2 regions of the Streptomyces kaniharaensis genome follow, and region 2 is predicted to be linked to the other one. Evidence: riboswitches for the same ligand, from Rfam matches in the RefSeq annotation. Region 2 holds a riboswitch; the other holds the start of a gene.

Region 1 (10,358 bases), 1.7 Mb from region 2:
GATCGCCCACGCGGACGCGGCCGGACTCGGCCTCGCCGACCGTGCGCTGTGGCGGGTGGTCCGCACCCCGGCGGACACCGAGCGGGAGAGCGGCTCCCCGTTCGGCGCCGTCCCGCGCCCCGCCCTGGCCGGCGACCGCGGCGCCTACCTCCAGGCCCCGACCGAGCAGGCCCCCGGCCACTACCGGATCGGCGGCGCCGCCCACCCCGGCGGCGGGCTCGCCCGCGTCGGCATGTCGGCCTGCATCGCGGCCAACCTGATCGGTCCGGCGTAGCGGGGCGTCAGCCCTGGTGCCAGGTGCTCTGCTGCTGGTAGCCGTAGCCGTGCTCGTAGCTCGGCTGCTGCGGGATGCCCTGCTGGTGCATCTGGTGCTGGTCGGGCTGCTGCTGCCACTGCTGGTGCTGGGCGTTCGGGTCCCAGGCGGCGGTCTGCTGCTGCTGGTAGCCCGCGTACTGGTCCTGCTGCTGGTAGCCGCCGTACGGGTCGGGCTGCTGCTGGTAGGCGCCGTAGCCCTGGTCGTACGCGAAGGCGGGCTGCTGCTGTGCCTGCCACTGCTGCTGGTCGTAGGACGTCTGCTGCTGCACGGGGTCGTAGCCGGCCTGGTAGGCCTCGACGTACGGGTCCTGCGGCTGCTGCTGCTCGTAGTAGCCGGGCATGTAGACGCCGTCGGCGGCCATCTCCTGCATCTCGAAGGCGGCGGTCTGCTCGACCTCCGCGACGGCCTCGGCGGCCAGGGCGGGCTCCGGGGGCGCTTCGACGGCGCTGACCTCGCCGACCCGTGTGTCGGCCGCCTCGACCGCGGTCGCCGCCGCCGCACCGCCGGTGAGCGCACCGAGCAGCGGCACCTTGGCGAGCGGGCCGGGCAGGCTGTCGTCGGCCTTGCGCAGCGACCAGCCGGCCGTGTAGCCGCGCTTGACCGAGAGGGTGACGAGGGTCTGGCCGACCGCGAACATGGCCGCGCCGGCGCCGATCACCGGGACGGACCGCAGGCCCATCCCGCCGGCCACGCCGAGGAACCCGACCAGCGCGAGGGCGCGCCAGTGCAGCGGGGCCCGGTTCTGCAGCAGCAGCTCGGCCACCAGCCAGAGCGCCACCACCGCCAACGCGGCGTACAGCAGCAGGTATCCGATGCCCATCCGCCCGCTACCTCCAGTCGCGTGCCCGCGCGCGCCGCGCGTGTGCGGCGACTGTACCCGCTCAACGGCCGGGGCACCGCATCGCGTTCCCGCCGCCCCGGACCCGGCCGCACACGACCGAACCCGCCACCGCCGGGACGGTGACGGGCTCGTGAACCCGCGCCCGGGAGGCCCTCAGCGCCGGTGCAGACCGAGGTTCTGGTAGATCTCCAGCGTCGCCGTCGAGTGGTTGAGCGTGATGAAGTGCAGGCCCGGCGCGCCCTCGGCGAGGAGGCGTTCGGCCATCGCGGTGGCGTGTTCCATGCCGACCGCGCGCAGCGCCGCCGGGTCGTCGATCGCCGCCCGCAGGCGGGCCTCCAGGTCGGCGGGGAAGGCCGAGCCGCTGAGCTGCGGGAAGCGCTCCAGCTGCTTGGCGTTGGTGACCGGCATGATCTCCGGGATGATCGGCGCCTCGCAGCCGGCGGCGGTCACCCGGTCGCGCAGCCGCAGGTAGTCGTCGACCTCGAAGAACATCTGGGTGATCGCGTAGTCGGCGCCCGCGCGGATCTTGCCGACGAAATGCCGGATGTCGTCGTCCCAGTTGGTCGAGCGCGGGTGCATGTTCGGCGAGGCCGCGACGCCGACGCAGAAGTCGCCGATGCCCTTGATCAGCTCCACCAGCTCGTAGGCGTAGGTGACGCCGTCGGGGTGCTTGATCCAGTCGGCCATCGGGTCGCCGGGCGGGTCGCCGCGGACGGCGAGGACGTTGCGGACGCCCTGGTCGGCGTACTGGCCGATGATGTTGCGCAGTTCGGCGATCGAGTGGTCGACGGCGGTCAGGTGGGCGACCGGGGTCAGGGTGGTCTCGGTGGCGATCCGACCGACCATGTTGACGGTGCGCTCGCGCGAGGAGCCGCCGGCTCCGTACGTCATGCAGACGAAGTTCGGGTCGAGCGGTTCGAGCCGCCGGATGGCGTCCCAGAGCTTCTGCTCGCCGACCTCGCTGCGCGGGGGCATGAACTCGAAGGAGAAGGACCGCTTTCCGGCCGCCAGCAGCTCGCGGACCGTCAACGCGCGGTCCGATCTGGTCGACGCGATACCGAGTGCCATGCTGGCAGGCTATCCGTCGACCCGGGGGCCCGGACACCTTGGTTCCACGGATTGAGACAAACGGTGGACGACATTCCACTACCTGCCGGCAGCCCGTCCGCCCTGCTCGCACGGCTGTTCCCCGGCCGCCCCGCTACGCTTGCTGCACCCCAAGCGAACCGCGGAGCCTCATCGTGACCTCGTCCAGCAACCGGCCGGCCAACCCCATTGACGTGGAGGAGGTCCGCGCGCGCGTGAACGCCGCCCTCGTCGCGTTCATGGACGGCCAGTCCGCGCTGCTCGGCAAGATCTCGCCCCAGCTGGTGCCCGCCTCCGACGCCCTGCGCGACTTCCTGCTGGACGGCGGCAAGCGGCTGCGCCCGGCCTTCTGCTACTGGGGCTGGCGCGGCGCCGGCGGCGCGGCCGAGAGCGAGGGGATCGCCAACGCGGCGGCGGCCCTGGAGCTGCTGCAGGCGAGCGCGCTCGTCCACGACGACCTGATGGACCGCAGCGACACCCGCCGCGGCCTGCCCTCGATCCACCGCCGCTTCGAAGCGCTGCACCGTGAGCGCGGCTGGCGCGGCGACCGCGAGCAGTACGGCGCCTCGGCGGCGGTGCTGCTCGGCGACCTGCTGCTGATCTGGTGCGACGAGCTGTTCCTGCGCTCCGGCCTGGAGCCGGCCGCCGTCCTGGCCGCCAAGCCGGTGTTCGACCTGATGCGCACCGAGGTCATGGTCGGCCAGTACCTGGACGTGCTGGAGCCGGTGGCCGGCGACTCGACGGACGAGGGCGCGCTGGACCGGGCGCAGACGGTGCTGCACTACAAGTCGGCGAAGTACACGATCGAGCGCCCGCTCCAGGTCGGCGCGCTGCTGGCCGGCGCCCCGCCGGAGCTGGTCGAGGCGTACGGGGCGTTCGGGCTGCCGCTGGGCGAGGCGTTCCAGCTGCGGGACGACCTGCTCGGCGTCTTCGGCGACCCGGCGGTCACCGGCAAGCCGGCCGGCGACGATCTGCGCGAGGGCAAGCGCACCCTGCTGGTCGCGCACGCGATGCGCGGGCTGTCGGCCGCCGACGCGCGCCACCTCGACGAACGGCTCGGCGCGCCGGACCTGGCGCCCGAGGAGGTCGCCGGGCTGCGCGAGCTGGTCGCCCGCAGCGGGGCGCCGGAGCTGGTGGAGCGCCGGATCGACGAGCTGATGCGCCAGGCGCTGGACGCTCTGGCGGCGGCGCCGCTGGTGGACGAGCGGGCCCGCGCGGTGCTGCTGGCACTGGCCGAGGCCGCCACCGTCCGCAAGTACTGAGCACGTGCGTCAGCACTGAGCTCGTACGGGGAACGGTGACGGCCCCGGTGGGGGTCAGGCCGAGCGCAGCCGCCGGGACAGCTCGGCGGCTGCCGCCCGCGGGTCGTCGGCGGCGGTGATGGCCCGCACCACGACGATCCGGCGGGCTCCGGCCGCCAGCACCTCGTCGACGTTGCCGAGGTCGATGCCGCCGATGGCGAACCACGGCCGGTCGGTGGGCTGCTCGGCCGCGTACGAGACCAGGCCGAGGCCCGGCGCCGGGCGGCCCGGCTTGGTCGGGGTCGGCCAGACCGGGCCGGTGCAGAAGTAGTCCACGCCCGGCTCGGCGATCGCCGCGTCCACCTCGGACTCGGCGTGGCAGGACCGGCCGATCAGCACGTCGTCGCCGAGGATCGCCCGGGCGGCCGGCACCGGCAGGTCGTCCTGCCCGAGGTGCAGCACGTCCGGCCGGGCCGCGTGGGCGACGTCGGCGCGGTCGTTGACCGCCAGCAGCTTGCCGTGGCGGCGGCAGGCGTCCGCGAAGACCTCCAGGGCCGCCAGCTCCTGCTTCGCCTCCAGGCCCTTGTCCCGCAGCTGGACGATGTCCACCCCGCCGGCCAGCGCCTCGTCCAGGAACTCGGCCAGGTCGCCCTGCTCGCGACGGGCGTCGGTGCACAGGTAGAGCCTGGCGTCGGCCAGGCGCGCCCGCGGGCCGCTGGTCACAGGGCCATCGCCTGGGCGCGCCGCTTGACCTCGGTGGCCCGGTTCTCCCACAGCGCCTGCATCGGGGTGCCCGGCAGCGACGGGTCCTCGGTGAACAGCCACTCCAGGATCTCGTCGTCGCTGAACCCGCTGTCGCGCAGCACGGTCAGCAGGCCGACCAGGTGCTTGACCGGGCCGGTCTCGTCGATGAACGCGGCCGGGACCTGCAGCGACTTGTTCGGGCCGCGGCGGACGGCGATCAGGTCACCCTTCTTGACCATGTTGCGCACCTCGGTGACCAGCACACCCCACTGCTCAGAGATGTCGGGCAGGTACAGCCACTCGGGGACCAGGGCGTCAATCTTGGCTTCGATCTCACTCACGGCACCAGACTGCCACCTCCACGGCCCGGCGCGCACCAAGGGGCCGGGTCAGAGGGCGTCAGAGGGCGTCAGAGTGCCGCCGACTTCAGCGGCACGGCCGGATCCGCCGCCCGGGCCGGGTCCAGCGCGGTGCCGCGCTCGATCAGCCGCCGGCCCTGGGTGAGGTCACGCGGACGGTCGACGGCCAGCAGCGCGGTCGGCACGCCGTCGCGCAGCCACAGCACGGCCCAGGACGGGTCCTGCGGCGAGCCGCGCCACAGCAGCTCGTCGCCCTCGGCGTGCCGGCCCGCGTACTGCACCATCCGGCCGAACTGCTCCGACCAGAAGTACGGCACCGGGTCGTACGGCGCGTCCGCCCCGAGGACGGAGGCGGCCGCGGCCTCGCCGGACTGCAGCGCGTGGTCCCAGTGCTGGACGGCCAGCCGGGCACCGGAGCGGGCGGAGGGGTAGCTGATGCAGTCGCCGGCCGCGAGGACGCCCGGCAGGCTGGTGCGCAGGTGCTCGTCCACCAGCACGGCGCCCGTCGCGTCCAGCTCGACGCCGGAGCCGGCCAGCCAGTCGGTCGCGGGCCGGGCGCCGATGCCGACCACCACGAGATCCGCCGGCAGGTGCGCGCCGTCCGCCAGCAGCACCGACCCGGACTCGACGGCGGCGACGCCGACCCCGCAGCGCAGGTCCACACCCGCCTCGGCGTACCAGGCCGCCATCGCCGTGCCGACCTCGGTCGGCAGCGCGCCGGGGACGGGCGCCGGGCCCGCCTCGACGACGGTCACCTCGCAGCCGGCCGCGCGGGCGGCGGTGGACACCTCGGCGCCGATCCAGCCGGCGCCGACCAGCACCAGGCGGAGGCCGGGCCGGAGCAGCGCCCGCAGCGCCAGCGCGTCGTCCAGGGTGTGCAGCAGGTGCGCACGCTCGGCTCCGGGCAGGGCGCGCGGGGCGGCGCCGGTGGCGATCACCAGCGCGCCGAACGGCAGGTCGCCGCCGTCGGTGTGCAGCACGCCCGGGGTGAGGCCGGTGGCCCGGCGGCCGGTGAGCAGCTCGACGCCCAGGTGCGGGAAGTCGATGTCCAGGGTGGTCGCGTCGGCCTTGCCGAGCAGGACGTCCTTGGAGAGCGGCGGCCGGTCGTACGGCGCGTGCGGCTCCTCGCCGACCAGGACGATCCGCCCCTGCCACCCGCCGCGCCGCAGCCCCAGGGCGCACTGCGCGCCCGCCAGCCCGGCTCCGACGACGACCACCTGATCCGTTCCGCTCAGCTCTGCCACGCCGTCACTGTACTCAGCGCCGTCCGCGGCCCGACCGGCCCGTCCGCCCCTCGTACGCGTCTTCGGCCGGTCCGGGCCCCGGAGTTAAGGTGGGGGCACCATCACGGGAGCCCGGCGTACCGGGCTGAGAGGCGGGCTGACACGGCCTGCGACCGTCCGAACCTGATCCGGGTCATACCGGCGAAGGGAGAAGAGGAGCTTTGACACGCTTGGCACGGGGCGCGCAAGCCGACGTGCTGGTGATCGGCGGGGGCGTCATCGGCCTCGCCGTCGCCTGGCGGGCGGCGCAGCGCGGTCTGAGGAAAGTCGTCGTGGTCGATCCGTCCCCCGGCGGCGGGGCCGCCCACGTCGCGGCCGGGATGCTCGCCCCGGTCACCGAGCTGCAGTACGGCGAGGAACCGCTGCTGCGCCTGGGCATGGCGTCGAACGAGCGGTACGCGTCCTTCGTCGCCGAACTCACCGAGGCGAGCGGCGGCGAGGACACCGGCTACCGGCGGTGCGGCACCCTCGCCGTCGCGCTGGACTCGGACGACCGCGAGGAGCTGCGCGAGCTGCACGCCTTCCACCAACGGCTGGGCCTCGACTCGACCTGGCTGACCGGCCGGGAGGCCCGCAGGCTGGAGCCGATGCTCGCCCCCGGCGTCCGCGGCGGCCTGCACGTGGCCGACGATCACCAGGTGGACGGCCGCCGGCTGCTGAAGGCACTGATCTTCGCCTGCGAGCGTGCGAACGTCGTGATCCACCGCGCCGAGGCCGTCGAGCTGCTGGTCGAGGACCGCCGCGCGGTCGGCGCCCGGCTCTCGACCCTGGAGACCGTCACCGCCGACCAGATCGTCCTCGCCGCCGGCCCGTACAGCCACCGGCTCCCCGGTCTGCCGGAGGGCGTGCTGCCGGCGATCCGTCCGGTGAAGGGACAGATCCTACGGCTGCGGATCCCGGAGGCGTACCGGCCGTTCCTTTCCCGCAACGTCCGCGCGGTGGTGCGCGGGCAGCACCTGTACCTGGTGCCCCGGGAGAACGGCGAGCTGGTCATCGGCGCGACCACCGAGGAGCAGGGTTACGACACCACCGTCACCGCCGGCGGGGTGTACGAACTGCTGCGGGACGCCCACGAGTTGGTACCGGGGATCACCGAACTGCCGCTGGTGGAGACCTCGGCCGGGCTGCGGCCGGGCTCGCCGGACAACGCGCCGCTGCTCGGGCCGACCGAACTCCCCGGTCTGGTCGCCGCGACCGGCCACTACCGCAACGGCGTGCTGCTCACCCCGGTGACCGCCGACCTGGTCGCCGAGTACCTGGCGACCGGTGAAGTACCCGATCTCGCAAGGCCGTTCACGCCCGCCCGGTTCTCCCCCGCCCGCCCCACCACGAAGGCCCACGCATGACCGACATCGCCCTGACCGTCAACGGCGAGCCCCGGCTGGTGCCCGCCACGACCACCCTCGCCGAGGTGGTGGCCACCCTGAGCGCCGCCAACTCCGGCGTCGCCGCCGCGCTCAACGAGGCCGTGGTGCCGCGTAGTTCGTGGTCGCAGACCCCGCTGTCGGCGGGCGACCGGATCGAGATCCTCACCGCCGTGCAGGGAGGCTGAGCATGGCCGACGACCGTTTCCCCGACGACAAGGACGGCCTCACCATCGCCGGGACGACCTTCGGCTCCCGGCTGATCATGGGCACCGGCGGCGCGCCGAGCCTGGAGATCCTGGAGCAGGCGCTGCTGGCCTCCGGCACCGAGCTCACCACCGTCGCGATGCGCCGGGTCCACGCCACCACCCAGGGCTCGGTGCTCGACGTGCTGACCCGCAACGGGATCCGCGTGCTGCCCAACACGGCCGGCTGCTTCACCGCCGGGGAGGCCGTGCTGACCGCCCGGCTGGCCCGCGAGGCGCTCGGCACCGACTGGGTGAAGCTGGAGGTCATCGCCGACGAGCGGACCCTCCTGCCGGACCCGATCGAACTGCTGGACGCCGCCGAGACCCTGGTCGACGACGGCTTCACGGTGCTCCCGTACACCAACGACGACCCAGTGCTGGCCCGCAGGCTGGAGGACGTCGGCTGTGCGGCGATCATGCCGCTGGGCTCGCCGATCGGCTCCGGCCTGGGCATCCGCAACCCGCACAACTTCCAGCTGATCGTGGAGAGCGCGAACGTCCCGGTGATCCTGGACGCGGGCGCCGGCACCGCCTCCGACGTCGCGCTGGCGATGGAGCTGGGCTGCTCGGCGGTGATGCTCGCCTCCGCGGTGACCAGGGCTCAGGACCCGGTGCTGATGGCCGAGGCGATGCGGCACGCGACCGAGGCCGGCCGCCTCGCGTACCGGGCCGGCCGGATCCCGCGCCGCTTCCACGCCGAGGCCTCGTCCGCGATGGCCGGCCGCGCCGACCTGGACACCCGGGAGCACCCGGCCTTCTAGGGGCATGACGCGTCACAAGCCGGGCACAGATGGCCCCGGAGGCAATGCCCTCCGGGGTCTTCCGGTCCACACCTCACTAGACTCGCCCGGTGGACGTCACTCCTCCCCCTCGCAAGCGAGAGGGCTCCTCACTCGGATCCGAAGACCCTCATGACGGCCAAGCCCTGACCGCTGCCCGTGGACAGGTCACCGACAGTATCCAAGTGGTGCACACATTGTCAGATCCTCTGATCGGTACCCTGCTCGACGGCCGGTACCGGGTCGACCAGCGCATCGCGACCGGTGGGATGTCCACGGTCTACCGGGGCACCGACACCCGCCTCGACCGCGTGCTCGCGCTCAAGGTGATGCACCCCGACCTCGCCGGGGACGAGGGCTTCACCGCCCGGTTCATCCGCGAGGCCAAGGCGGTCGCCCGGCTCACCCACCCGAACGTGGTCAACGTCTTCGACCAGGGCGCCGACGGCGGGAACGTTTTCCTCGCCATGGAGTACGTGCCCGGCCGCACCCTGCGCGAGCTGCTGCGCGACCGCGGTGCGCTGTCGATCCGGGCCGCCCTGGACGTCCTGGAGCCGGTCCTCGCCGCGCTCGGCGCCGCGCACCGGGCCGGGCTGGTCCACCGGGACGTCAAGCCGGAGAACGTGCTGATCACCGACGGCGGCCTGGTGAAGGTCGCCGACTTTCGGCCTGGTCCGGGTGCTGGGCACCGCCGACGGCCAGCCCACCTCGACGTCCACCGCGACCGGCGGCACCGTCATGGGCACCGTCTCCTACCTGGCGCCCGAGCAGATCCTCCCGGACGCCCCCACCGACCAGCGCGTCGACGTCTACGCGGCCGGCATCCTGCTGTACGAGATGCTCACCGGCCGGCGCCCGCACACCGGCGACAACCCCGTCCAGGTCATGTACAAGCACCTGCACGAGGACGTCCCCGCGCCGTCGCTCGCCGTCCCGTCCGTGACCCCGGCGCTGGACGCGATAGTGGCCGGCGCCTGCGCCCGCACCCCGGACGCCCGCCCGTACGACGCGGTCGAGCTCCTGGCCGCCCTCCAGCGGGTCCGCCGCGCACTCACCCCGGAGGAGCTGGACGCGGAGCCGCCGGCCTCCACGCGGACGAGCCCCCGCTACCCGACCAGCGAGCCGACCTCGGTGATCCAGCCGCTCCCCCAGCCGGCCGCGCCGCCGGCCGAGCGCACCAGCGTGCTGGACGTCCCGCCGGAGCTGATGGACCAGCTGCTGGTCGAGCCCCGCCCGTACAACGAGCCCACCCCGGTGCGCCCGAACCGCCCGAGCCGGCTGCGCCGGATCCCCCGCAAGCCGCTGATCTGGGCGTCCGCGCTGACCGCCCTGGTGCTGGTGATCGGCGGCGCCTCGTACGGGTTGTCCGAGGCGCTGTACGCCCCGGTGCCCGGCGTGCTCGGCAAGGACCGGTCCGAGGCGCAGCGGATCCTGGACAAGGAGGGCATGCACGGCCGGTTCGTCGAGGCGTTCAGCGAGAGCGTGCCGTCCGGCCAGGTGATCTCCACCGACCCCGGGGTGGGCACCAAGGCCCGTAAGAGCGACACCGTGACGGTGACCGTCTCCAAGGGCCCGAAGCGGATCGCCGTGCCGGACGTCGCGGGCAAGCCCTCCGACCAGGCCGCCGCCGCGCTGACCGGCGTGCAGCTGGCCAAGGGCTCGGTGACCGAGACGTTCAACGACACCGTTCCGGAGGGCGCGGTGATCAGCAGCTCGCCGGCCGCCGGCCAGCAGGTGCCGGAGAACACCCCGGTCTCGCTGGTGGTCAGCAAGGGCATGGTGCCGGTCCCGGACGTCACCGGGATGACCAAGGACGCCGCGGAGAAGGCGCTGGCGGCGGCCGGGTTCACGATGCAGACGAGCGGGGTGAACCTGTTCGGCAGCGGCAGGGCGACCGGCCAGTCCCCCGCGGCCGGCGAGCGCCGCCCGCAGCGCACCGTGGTGACGGTCAGCTTCCCCTGGTTCTGAGGGGTCCCGAGAAGGTCCTGAGGGTTTCTGAGGGGACCGCCGGCAGGGTCAGCGCAGCGGGCCGTCGCCCGGCTCCTCCTGGTAGGAGTAGCGCTGCTCGCGCCACGGGTCCGCGAGGTTGTGGTAGCC
Region 2 (10,358 bases):
GGACTCGGTCTCGTCGTCGGCCGGCACCACCTCGGTCGCGCCCGCCGCCCGGCAGAGCTCGGCCACCCGGGCCAGCTCGGCCGCCCGGTCCGGCCCGTCGAAGGCCACCAGCAGCAGCGCCTGGGTGGACTCCGGCAGCCCCATCCGCCCCATCGCGTTGACGGCCCGCACGCTGACCGCGTCCATCAGCTCCATCAGCGACGGGGTCAGGCCGGCCGCCATCACCTCGCAGACCGCCGTCCCCGCGGCGTCCGCGCTGGGGAACTCGGCCGCCAGCGCCAGCTGCGGCGGCGGCGCGGGCCGCAGCGCCAGCACCGCCCGGACCACCACGCCCAGCGTGCCCTCCGAGCCGACGAGCAGCCGGGTCAGGTCGTACCCGGCGACGCCCTTGGCCGTCCGGCGCCCGGTGGACAGCAGCCGTCCGTCCGCCAGCACCACGTCCAGCCCGAGCACGTACTCGCTGGTCACCCCGTACTTGACGCAGCAGAGCCCGCCCGCGCCGGTGCCGATGTTGCCGCCGATGGTGCAGGACTCCCAGCTGGACGGGTCCGGTGGATAGGTCAGGCCCAACTCGGCTGCGGCGCGCGAGAGTTCGGCGTTCACGACGCCGGGCTCGACCACCGCGATCCGGTTCACCGGATCGAGCTCCAGGATGCGGTTCAGCTTGACCAGCGACAGCACGATGCACCCGTCCACGGCGTTGGCCGCCCCGGAGAGCCCTGTCCGCGCCCCCTGCGGCACCACCGGGACGCGCAGCTCGGTGGCCGTCCGCAGCACGTGCTGCACCTGCTCGACCGTCTCCGGGAAGACCACCACGGCGGGCGTTCCGGCCGCGCAGAAACCCGCCATGTCGTGCCGGTAGGCGGCCATCACGTCCTCGTCGACGACGACCGCCCCTGGCGGGAGCCCCTGCGTCAGCCGATCCGTCAGATCACCCATCGCCGCCTCCGCTCACCGCCCGCAGCCGTCCCCCGCACTCTGCCCGCCCTCCTGGGGCCCGGCAAGTGGGCCCCAGGAGGAAGGCGGTCGGTCACCGCCGGACGACGGGCTCCTGGAGCTCGGTCACCCACTGCGCCGGGTCGTCCGGGCACTCCAGGTAGAGCTCGCGGGCGTAGCCGGCGGAGCGGTAGCCGTTGGCGTCGATGAAGTGGGCGAGCTCCTGGGAGCTGCCCATCACCTCGTCCATCGGGCCGCGGTGGACGACGGTCGCCGCCTGCTCGATCGGGGGCAGGTCGACGACGTCGAAGTCGTACGCCCCCGCCGCCACCCCCGGCCCGACCGGGACGCCGACCCGGATCAGCACGGCACCGCCGCCCTCCGGCGCGTCCTCGTAGCGGGCGACGGACGGGCCGGTCTCCGCCACCCCGGCCTCCTCCAGCCGGCGGCACAGCTCGGCGAACAGCGGGCCGATCACCGGTCCGATGTCCTCCGGCTGGTAACTCGCGGCCACCGCGGTCAGTTCGGCCACCCGGACGGACGGCACCCGCTTCACCACGACATCGTGTGCGGACATGGTCCCCTCGCTCTCGATCGTCCGGAGCCTCGCCTCCACCCGGGCCAGCCGCCGGGCGTCCGCCGCGATCGCCGCGGCGAGCTCGGCGCGGCGCAGTCGCAGCATCCCGCGCAGCTCGGCCGCGTCCACTTCCTCGTCCAGGACGGCTCGCACCTGCTGGAGCGTGAAGCCCAGCTCCTTCAGCGCGATCACCCGGTTGAGCCGGGCGAGTTGGGCCGCCCCGTAGAAGCGGTAGCCGCTCAGCGGGTCCACCCGGGCCGGGCGCAGCAGCCCGATCGCGTCGTAGTGGCGCAGCATCCGCACCGACACCCGGCCGTGCTTGGCGAAGTCTCCGATGGTCAACATGGTGCTCCCAGTGCACGGCCTCTCACCGTGTCAGGGTCAAGCGCGGGCCGCCGCCGCTTCCCGGGAAACACCGAGGGCGGGTGCCGAACGATCATCGGCACCCGCCCTGAGCAGGTGGTTCTCCTACCGGCGGAGAGCGTGGGATTCGAACCCACGGTGACGGGTCACGCCACGACAGTTTTCAAGACTGTTCCCTTAGGCCGCTCGGGCAGCTCTCCAGGCGGAGGTCAGCCTAACGGGTCCGGCGGGGTTCGGTGCACACGGTTTCCCGGTGGCGCCGGTCAGCTGTCGCCTTCCCGCTGGCCGAGGGTGACCTTGGTGGTCATGGTCTGGCCGTTGCGCAGGTACTCGACGTCGACGGTCTCGCCGGGCTTGTGCGTCCAGATCCGGCTGACCAGGGCCGGGCCGTTCTCGATCGGGGCACCGCCGAGCTTGGTGATGACGTCGCCGGGCTTGAGGCCGGCCTTGTCGGCGGCGCCGCCGGGGGTGACGGCGGGCTGGCCCTGCACGTCGCGGGTCTGGATCTGCGCGCCGTCGCCCTTGTAGTCGTCGTTGCGCAGCACGTCGAGCTTGGCATAGACCGGCTTGCCGGTCTTGATCAGGGTGTCGGCGACCCACTTGGCCTGGTTGATCGGGATGGCGAAGCCCAGGCCGATGCTGCCGGCCCGGCCGTTGGCGGAGGCGTTGGACTGGATCGCAGAGTTGATGCCGACCACGGCGCCGCTGGAGTCGAGCAGCGGGCCGCCGGAGTTGCCGGGGTTGATCGAGGCGTCGGTCTGAAGGGCGTTCATGTACGAGGCCTGGGCGCCGGTCTCGTCACCGGAGGCGACCGGGCGGTCCTTGGCGCTGATGATGCCGCTGGTGACGGTGGACTCCAGGCCGTACGGGGCGCCGATCGCGATGGTGGCGTCGCCGACGTTGACCTTGTCGGAGTCGGCCAGCGGGAGCGGGGCCAGCTTGCCCTTGGGCGGGTTGTCGAGCTTGACCACGGCCACGTCGTAGCCTTCGGCGCGGCCCAGCACCGAGGCGGTGTAGGAGGTGCCGTCGGCGAACTTGACGGTCAGTTTGCCGCCGCTGCCGGTGACGGCGGGCGCCACCACGTGGTTGTTCGTGAGGATGTGGCCTTCGGTGTCGAAGACGAAGCCGGTGCCGGTGCCCGACTCGCCGTTGCCCTGCGCCTTGATGGTGACGACGCTGGGCAGCGCCTTCTGCGCGATGCTGGCGATCGAGCCGGGGGCGGGCTCGTTCTTCTGGGTGTTGCTGGCCTGGACGGTGGTGCTGCGGTGGTCGTCGGCGGCAGCGACCGGGTTCCGGTCGCCCGAGACGACCACGCCGACCGCGCCGCCGGCGAGGCCCGCGACGAGGGTGACGGCGGCGATCAGGGCGACCAGGCCGCCGCGCTTCTTGCGGGGACCGCCGGGGCCGGTCGGGCCGCTGGGGAAGTCCGCCGGGTAGCCGAACGGGCCGCCGGGGACACCGGGACCGCCCGGGTGGCCCGGAGCACCGGGCACGCCGGGCATGCCGGTGGTGGCGTCGTGCGCGGCGCCCCAGCCGCCGAGCGGCTGGCCGGCGCCGAACGGGTGGTGGCCGGGCGCGCCGTGGGCGGCCTGGGCGCCGTACGGGTCGTGGGCGCCGGCGGCCGGGACGCCGTGGGTCGGGGTCGCGTACGGGTTGGCACCCGGCGGCAGGGCCATGGTCGGGGCGGGCGCGACCGGGGCGGCGGGCGCGGGCGGCAGGACGGGCGGCGGCGCGTCGATGTAGCCGGTCTCGGCAGCGGCAGGCGCGGCGGGCAACTCGGCGGCGGGCACCTCAGCGGCCGGGGCAGCCGCAGGGGCGGCCTCCGGCGCCGGGACCTTGGTGAAGGCCACGGTGGGCTTGTGCCCGCCCTCCGCCGGAGCTGCCTCGGTGGCCGGAGCCGCCGGGGCCTCCGGAGCGGCCGTCGGCTCGGGGACCCGGCCGAACGCCATGGTCGGCTTGTGCCCGCCCTCCGCCGGCGCCGCCTCGGGCTCGGGCACCCGCCGGAAGGCCATCGTGGGCTTGTGGCCGTCCGGAGCCGGGCCTTCGGAGACGGCGCCGGCCGCCTCCTGGCTGCCCGAGGGCTGCTCCCCCTGCGGCCCGGCGGGCCCAACCTCGCGCTCGGTGCTCACGGACGACCTCCATAGCTGACAGAACCAAGGACCATAGTTTTTCGCACTGCCGATTCGATTGCCGTAAGGACCCCTCTGAAGAACTCATAAGAATCCTTAGCCGGGGCCGACGAACCCGCTCGACGACCTCCCGACGGAAGCTCCCCACCCCCACCGGCCGTCCCGCGATGCGGACCTCACACCCCTCGCGTTGGCGTTCGCCCACGAGCCGGTTAGCCTGTCCGCTCCAAACTGACACGCGGGAGCTTGGACCTTCCAGGCTGAGAGTGCGCTGGTCGACCGTACGCCACGGGAATCGTGGACGGACCGTCGAGGGGGCGCTGACCGCCGGAACCTGTCCGGGTAATGCCGGCGTAGGGAGTATCGGCCATGCCGTCTGCTTCGCCATCCTCTTCTTCGGGCGCGCCCGCGTCCAAGGGTTTCTCCGAATCGTCCACGACCCCGCCCCACGAGGTCGCAGGCACCGACGCGCCCGGTTCTGCGGGCGCGAGCGCGACCGCCGTCCTGGACCGCCCGGAGAGGGTCGAGGCGCCGCTCGTCCTCGACACCGAGCCGCCTCGCACCCTCCGCTTCCGCGACCACTTCGCGCTCTGGATGAACCTCGGCGTCAGCCTGATCGGCTTCTCCACCGCCGCCACCGTGCTCGGCGCCCCGGGCAGCGAGCTGTCGCTGGCCGCCGCGGTCACCGCGATCACGGCCGGCACCGTGGTCGGCACGGCGATGCTCGGCGTGGCCGCGCTGATCGGCGCCCGCACCGGCGCGCCGGCGATGGCGAGCCTGCGCGGGCTGTTCGGCACCCGGCTGTCGTACGTCCCGACGGTGCTGAACATCGTCCAGTGCGTCGGCTGGGGCGTGTTCGAGCTGCTGACGATCGCGGCCGGCGCGCAGACCGTCGCCCACACCGACGGCTACCGCTGGCTGTTCGTCCTCCTCGCCGGCGCGCTGACCACCGTGCTCACCATCTGGCCGCTCGGCTCGATCGCCGTGCTGCGCCGCTTCGTGGCCGCCGCCGTCGCCGTCGCGATGGTGTACTTCACCGTCCAGCTGGGCCGCCACGGCGTGCCCGACCCGGGTGCCGGCAACTGGCACGGCTTCCTGGGCGCCACCGACGCGATGATCGCGGTGTCGATCTCCTTCGTCCCGCTGGCCGCCGACTACACCCGCCACTCGCGCACCCCGCGCTCCGCCTTCTGGGGCAGCTTCTCCGGCTACACGCTCGCCCAGGTGTGGTGCTACGTGCTGGGCCTGATCGCGCTGCTGCAGTCGGGCGGCGACCCGGACAAGATCTTCGACTCCTTCCTCGGCGTCGGCGCCGGCTGGCTGTTCCTGCTGGTGCTGGTGCTGCGCGAGACCGACCAGTCCTTCGCCAACGTGTACTCGACCGCGATGTCGGTGCAGAACCTGCTGCCGAAGGTGGACCGCCGGGTGCTGACCGGCGGGATCGGCGTGCTGACCACCGTGCTGGCGCTGCGGATCGACCGGTTCACCGACACCTACACCAACTTCCTCGGCCTGATCGGCTCGGTGTTCGTGCCGCTGCTGGCCGTGCTGGCGGTGGACTTCTTCCTCGGCGCCGGCCGGCACGGCTGGGACCTCTCCGCCGACGCGCCGTCCCGCTGGCTGATGCTGCTGCCGTGGGGGCTGGGCTTCGCCGTCTACCAGTTCATCGCGCCGACCCCGGTGGCCGGCTGGTGGACCGACTTCTGGACCTCCGCCCGGGAGACCCTGCACTTCACCCCGCAGGAGTGGACGTCGGCCTCGCTGTTCGCCTTCCTGGTGCCGGCCCTGGCCACCTGGGCGCTCACCCCGCTGACCCGGCGCCCCGCGCGCGGCTGAGCCCGGGAGCGCGACGGGAGCGAAGACGGCCCCGCAGGTTGGGACCTTCTTCGCTCCCGCTTCACCTCCGCCGCCTATCGTGGGCGGTGTGACCAGCCCAGATCTGTCCCCGGCGGCCCCGCGCACCGTGCCGCCCGTCCAGGTGATCGCCCACCGCGGTTCCTCGGACGCCCTCCCCGAGCACACCCTCGCGGCCTACCGGCGCGCTCTCGACGAAGGCGCGGACGCGGTCGAGTGCGACGTCCGGGTGACCGCCGACGGCGAGCTGGTCTGCGTGCACGACCGCCGGATCGGCCGGGTCTCGAACGGCCAGGGCACCGTCTCGGCGATGACGCTCGCCGAGCTGGAGGCGTACGACTTCGGCGCCTGGAAGACCGGCCGGCCCAGCACCGACCCCGAGCTGCGCGGAGTGCTGCGGCTGGAGCGCCTGCTGGAGCTGGTCGTGGACTGCGGGCGCCCGGTGGACCTGGCGATCGAGACCAAGCACCCGGTGCGCTACCGCGGCCGGGTCGAGGCCGAGCTGCTGCGGATGCTCGAACGGTTCAAGATCTCCGGCAGCCGGGACGGCGACCGTCCGTCCGCCCGCATCATGAGCTTCTCCTCCATCGCCCTGAACCGGGTGGCCGCCGCCGCGCCGGACTACCCGCGGGTGTTCCTGTTCGAGCGGATGCTGCCCCTCCTCGGGCAGCTGCGCCCGGGCAGGCCGCTGCCGGGCGGGGCGCGGATCGCCGGGCCCGGCATCGAGCTGGTGCGGGCCCGCCCGCAGCTGGTGCCGCGGCTGCGCGAGCTGGGCCACGAGGTCCACGTGTGGACGGTCGACGAGCCGGCCGACGTGGAGCTCTGCCGGGAGCTCGGCGTGGCGGCGATCATCACCAACCGGCCCTCGGACGTCCTGGGACAGCTCGGGCGGTGAGCCCGGGAGGGCTCGGACGGCCCCGATCGCCGCGGTCGGCAGGCAAACCTTCCGCATACGTTCATTGCCGAGAATTGGGCGTCCGGCACGACGGAGGGTGAGCGGGAATGGCCTCGCGCCCACCCTCCGTCGCGCCGCGCGAAATGGGCTCACGGGATCGTCGCCTGGTCGTTTCCGACGCATTACGAAGGGGCATCCATCCCTCGGCATACGCTGAAGGAGGTCCGGGGGTGGCGTTGATGGTGGTGCGTGAAGTACCGACTTCATCGGCCATGGCAGTGCCGCACGGCCCGGCGAGTGTCGGGGTCGCACGGCGCAGGCTGCGTCGAGATCTCGGTGATAAGGAGATACCGGAACGGGTCATTGACGACGCCGTACTGATCCTTTCCGAACTCTTGAGCAATGCGTGTCAGTACGCCCGGCCGCTCGGCCCGTTGCCGGCCCTCGGGCGCGGCGCCCGAGCCGAGGTCGTGGACCAGGTCCTGGTCGGCATCCCTTCCGGGCCGCACGCCGGACAGCCGGCCCACTGGGGCGCCGAGGAGTACGGGAGCGACGACGGCGGCGTCCTGGTCCGCTGGCAGGTGCACGCGGACGGCGTCCTCACCCTGGAGGTCACCGACGGCGGCGCGCCGACCCGGCCGTCGCCGGCCAGCCCGTCGCTGACCTCGCACGGCGGCCGCGGCCTGAGCATCGTCGACCAGCTGGCCAGCGACTGGGGCGTGCGCGACGCGCCCGGCGAGGTGACGGTCTGGGCGGCGCTGCCCGCCCGCGCCCGGCACGCCCGGCGCACCGGCGGTGACGCCCGCAGCGCCTGACGCGCGGCACCCGGCCCAGGCCCCGGCGGGTGCCCACGTGCCGGGGGAACGTCAGTAGGCTTCCCGGAGAAAAGCACCATCGTCCCCGGGAGAGCCGCACCATGGGCAAGAAGGCCGCCAAGAAGGCGCCGCAGCGTCAGTCCGCCACCGCCGTCACGGGCGAGGTCCCCGTGGTCGGGGCCCGCGAGAACTGCCCCTGCGGCTCGGGCCGCCGGTACAAGGCCTGTCACGGCCGCGAGGCCTCGCACGCGGTGCAGGAGCTGGTGCACCGCCCGTTCGAGGGCCTGCCGGGCGAGGCCGACTGGGTCGCGCTGCGCGAGCTGGTGCCCGCCGCCACCGTGCCGCTGACGCTGGCCGCCGGGGTCGCCGAGACCGCCAACGGCGAGGTCCCGTCGGTCACCCTGGCCACCGTGCTGCCGCTGGCCTGGCCGGCCCTGCGCCGCCAGGACGGCTCCATCCTGCTCGGCCTGCAGACCCAGTCCGCCTCCGGCGACCTGAGCCGCGACCTCGCCGACGCCCTGGAGCTGGCCCTGGCCGCCGAGCCGGGCAGCCCGGTCCCCGCGCGCCGGACCGTCCCGGGCGGGCGCCGCCTGCAGGACCTGCTGGACGTCACCGCCGCGTTCACGCCCGCCGTGCACACCGGCTTCGAGTTCTGGCTGGAGGACGCCGAGACCGCCACCGGCGAGGTCGCCGCCTCGCTGGAGCGCGCCAACGCCTCCGCCATCCCGACCGAGAAGCTCGCCGGCGTGGACGCCGCCTACTGGTGCGGCACGCCGGACAAGAACCACCTGCGCTGGGTGATGACCGTGCCGGAGGAGCAGCTGCTGGACGCCCTGGCCCGGCTGAACGCCGCCGGTGACGCCTCGCTCGGCGCGGACACCCGCCTGGTCGGCTCCTTCCGCGCGCACGGCCTGACCGTCCCGGTGTGGGACCTGCCGCTCGCCATGACGGCCGCCGACTGCGAGAAGCCGGCCGCCGAGTTCGCCGAGCGGCTCGCCGCCGTTCTCGCCGACGAGACCCCGCTCACCGCCGAGGAGCGGCGCGCCCGCGCGAACCTGGTGAACCGTCAGGTCACCTTGAACTAAAGCGCGGCAGCAACAAGGTGATACGCGTCACATTGTCGCCGTGAAGCGCAATTTCCGGGCGTGGAGGGCGTCTTGGAAATTGGCGCGGGCGCGGATCCTTGTTACTGTCTAAAGAGTCCGGTCGCTGGTGCATCCCCCGTCGCCAGCGGCCGGATCTTTTGTTTTTCCGGGCGATCAGTACGCCGAGTGCCCGCTGTCCAGCCGGACGGTCGCCTCCACCAACTCGCCCAGCAGCGGCCCGACCTGCGGCAGCCACACCCCGCCGTCGACCGAAGAACGCGGCGCCAGCACCCAGCGCACCGGCCCCGCCGCGCCGCCGGGCGGCAGCGGCAGGAAGCCGCCCGGCCCGTGATAGTGCAACGAGCCCGGCACCCAAGGGAGTTGGGAGAGCATCTCGCCGAGCGCGTCCAGCGAGTACGGGGCGACCAGCAGCGCGTACCGGCTCGGCGTCGCCAGCACCGGGCCGAGCGGCAGCCGCAGCGCGCCCAGGTACGCCAGCGCCCGCGCCCCGGCCTCGGCCGGCAGGCTGACCGCCGAGACCGCCCGCCCGGTGGCCGCCAGCACCGGCGCGTCCGGGCTCTGCCGCTCCCACCACCAGCGCACCATCCGGGCGTCCGTGGTGGCCGCCAGCAGCGGCGGGTCGTGCGGGTGCGCGCCGGGGACGGGGCAGTCCGGGTCGCCGCAGGAGCACCGCCCGCAGCGCAGCACCGCTCCCGGCACCACCGGCCAGCGGTGGTCGACGGCGGCCTCCAGGGCGGCGGCCAGCCGGGCGGACCGGGCCGGCGGACGGCCCCTCGGATTCTCACGCATGGCGCTCGTTCCTTTCCCTGACCGCTCGGTTCGCTCCGGGGCCGCTCGCGTCCGCCGGGCTCACCGCACGGACCCGCGACCTCACGGCCCGGAGGGCGCGGGGCGGGTGGGCGGTACAACGGACGGCGCGGCGAGGACGTGGAGCACGGTGTGGAGCACGACATGAGAAGGGCCGCGCACGGGAACAGCCCTTGGAACGAGAATCGCGTATGCGCCCGGATGGACGCCGCCCGGGAGCGCTTGGTTCCACCGTACGAGTGAGTGACATCCGGCCAGCACGGCTTCCGGACGGCGAACGCCTACGATCCGGACGGCCACCGGGTCCGTCCTCACGGTTCTGCCCGCTCCCGGGCCGCTCCATACCTCCCGGAGGGAACGGCGCGCGCACGGACCGGACGCGCCGTCCGTCCGGGTCGCAAAGGGCGCGGAACGGGTCACCGCCCCGTCCTGGATCTGGACATGCCCCAAATGGCCTGTGTAGAAGTGGTGGCATTGCTGTCGATCAATGACGAGTAGTAGCGAATCCAGACGAAACACGCCCTTTGGCCGTGCCCGCTCCACATCCGGCCGTACCCGGGGGTTCCGCATGACACGTAGCACCGCGTCAGGAGTGGCGGCATGACCGAGCCGAACCCGTCGTCGACACCCTCCGAGCCGGGCGAGCCCGGCTGCGCCGGCGGGCTCTCCGTCCTCGACCCGCCGGGCCTGCCCGGCCCCGCCGACGCCGAGGACGGCGCGGCGGACCCCCGCATGGCACCGTCCGCCGGGGTGCAGGACCGTTTGGTCGGACGGCTGTCCGATTTCACCAGCCTGCACGAACACACCGAACGGCTCGCCCGCGCCCGCGGCCTCGACGCCACCCTCGCCGCCGTGCTCGCCTCCGGCGCCGACCTG

What was found. A riboswitch is a leader RNA that binds a small molecule or an ion and turns the genes downstream of it on or off. The one in region 2 is predicted to bind thiamine pyrophosphate.
Region 1: it holds a riboswitch for thiamine pyrophosphate, as region 2 does, so the genes downstream of both, thiO (glycine oxidase ThiO) here and F7Q99_RS13720 (purine-cytosine permease family protein) in region 2, are expected to answer to the same signal.

The regions. Positions count from the first base shown of each region.
Region 1 is NZ_WBOF01000001.1:1,327,899-1,338,256, forward strand. It holds gene F7Q99_RS06050 (phytoene desaturase family protein) at 1-274, shown strand, start outside; gene F7Q99_RS06055 (hypothetical protein) at 282-1,136, opposite strand; gene metF (methylenetetrahydrofolate reductase [NAD(P)H]) at 1,311-2,225, opposite strand; gene F7Q99_RS06065 (polyprenyl synthetase family protein) at 2,399-3,505, shown strand; gene thiE (thiamine phosphate synthase) at 3,560-4,207, opposite strand; gene F7Q99_RS06075 (Rv2175c family DNA-binding protein) at 4,204-4,569, opposite strand; gene F7Q99_RS06080 (NAD(P)/FAD-dependent oxidoreductase) at 4,638-5,831, opposite strand; TPP riboswitch at 5,925-6,037, shown strand; gene thiO (glycine oxidase ThiO) at 6,041-7,216, shown strand; gene thiS (sulfur carrier protein ThiS) at 7,213-7,422, shown strand; gene F7Q99_RS06095 (thiazole synthase) at 7,425-8,243, shown strand; partial or broken gene F7Q99_RS43590 (protein kinase domain-containing protein) at 8,447-9,773, shown strand; partial or broken gene F7Q99_RS43595 (PASTA domain-containing protein) at 9,858-10,229, shown strand; gene F7Q99_RS06110 (sulfite oxidase-like oxidoreductase) at 10,278-10,358, opposite strand, start outside.
Region 2 is NZ_WBOF01000001.1:2,993,996-3,004,353, reverse strand. It holds gene F7Q99_RS13740 (FAD-binding oxidoreductase) at 1-939, opposite strand, end outside; gene F7Q99_RS13735 (MerR family transcriptional regulator) at 1,031-1,858, opposite strand; tRNA gene F7Q99_RS13730 (tRNA-Ser) at 1,989-2,076, opposite strand; gene F7Q99_RS13725 (S1C family serine protease) at 2,140-4,005, opposite strand; TPP riboswitch at 4,234-4,382, shown strand; gene F7Q99_RS13720 (purine-cytosine permease family protein) at 4,375-5,841, shown strand; gene F7Q99_RS13715 (glycerophosphodiester phosphodiesterase family protein) at 5,930-6,754, shown strand; gene F7Q99_RS13710 (ATP-binding protein) at 6,985-7,569, shown strand; gene F7Q99_RS13705 (DUF5926 family protein) at 7,671-8,654, shown strand; gene F7Q99_RS13700 (bifunctional DNA primase/polymerase) at 8,829-9,464, opposite strand; gene F7Q99_RS42560 (PP2C family protein-serine/threonine phosphatase) at 10,083-10,358, shown strand, end outside.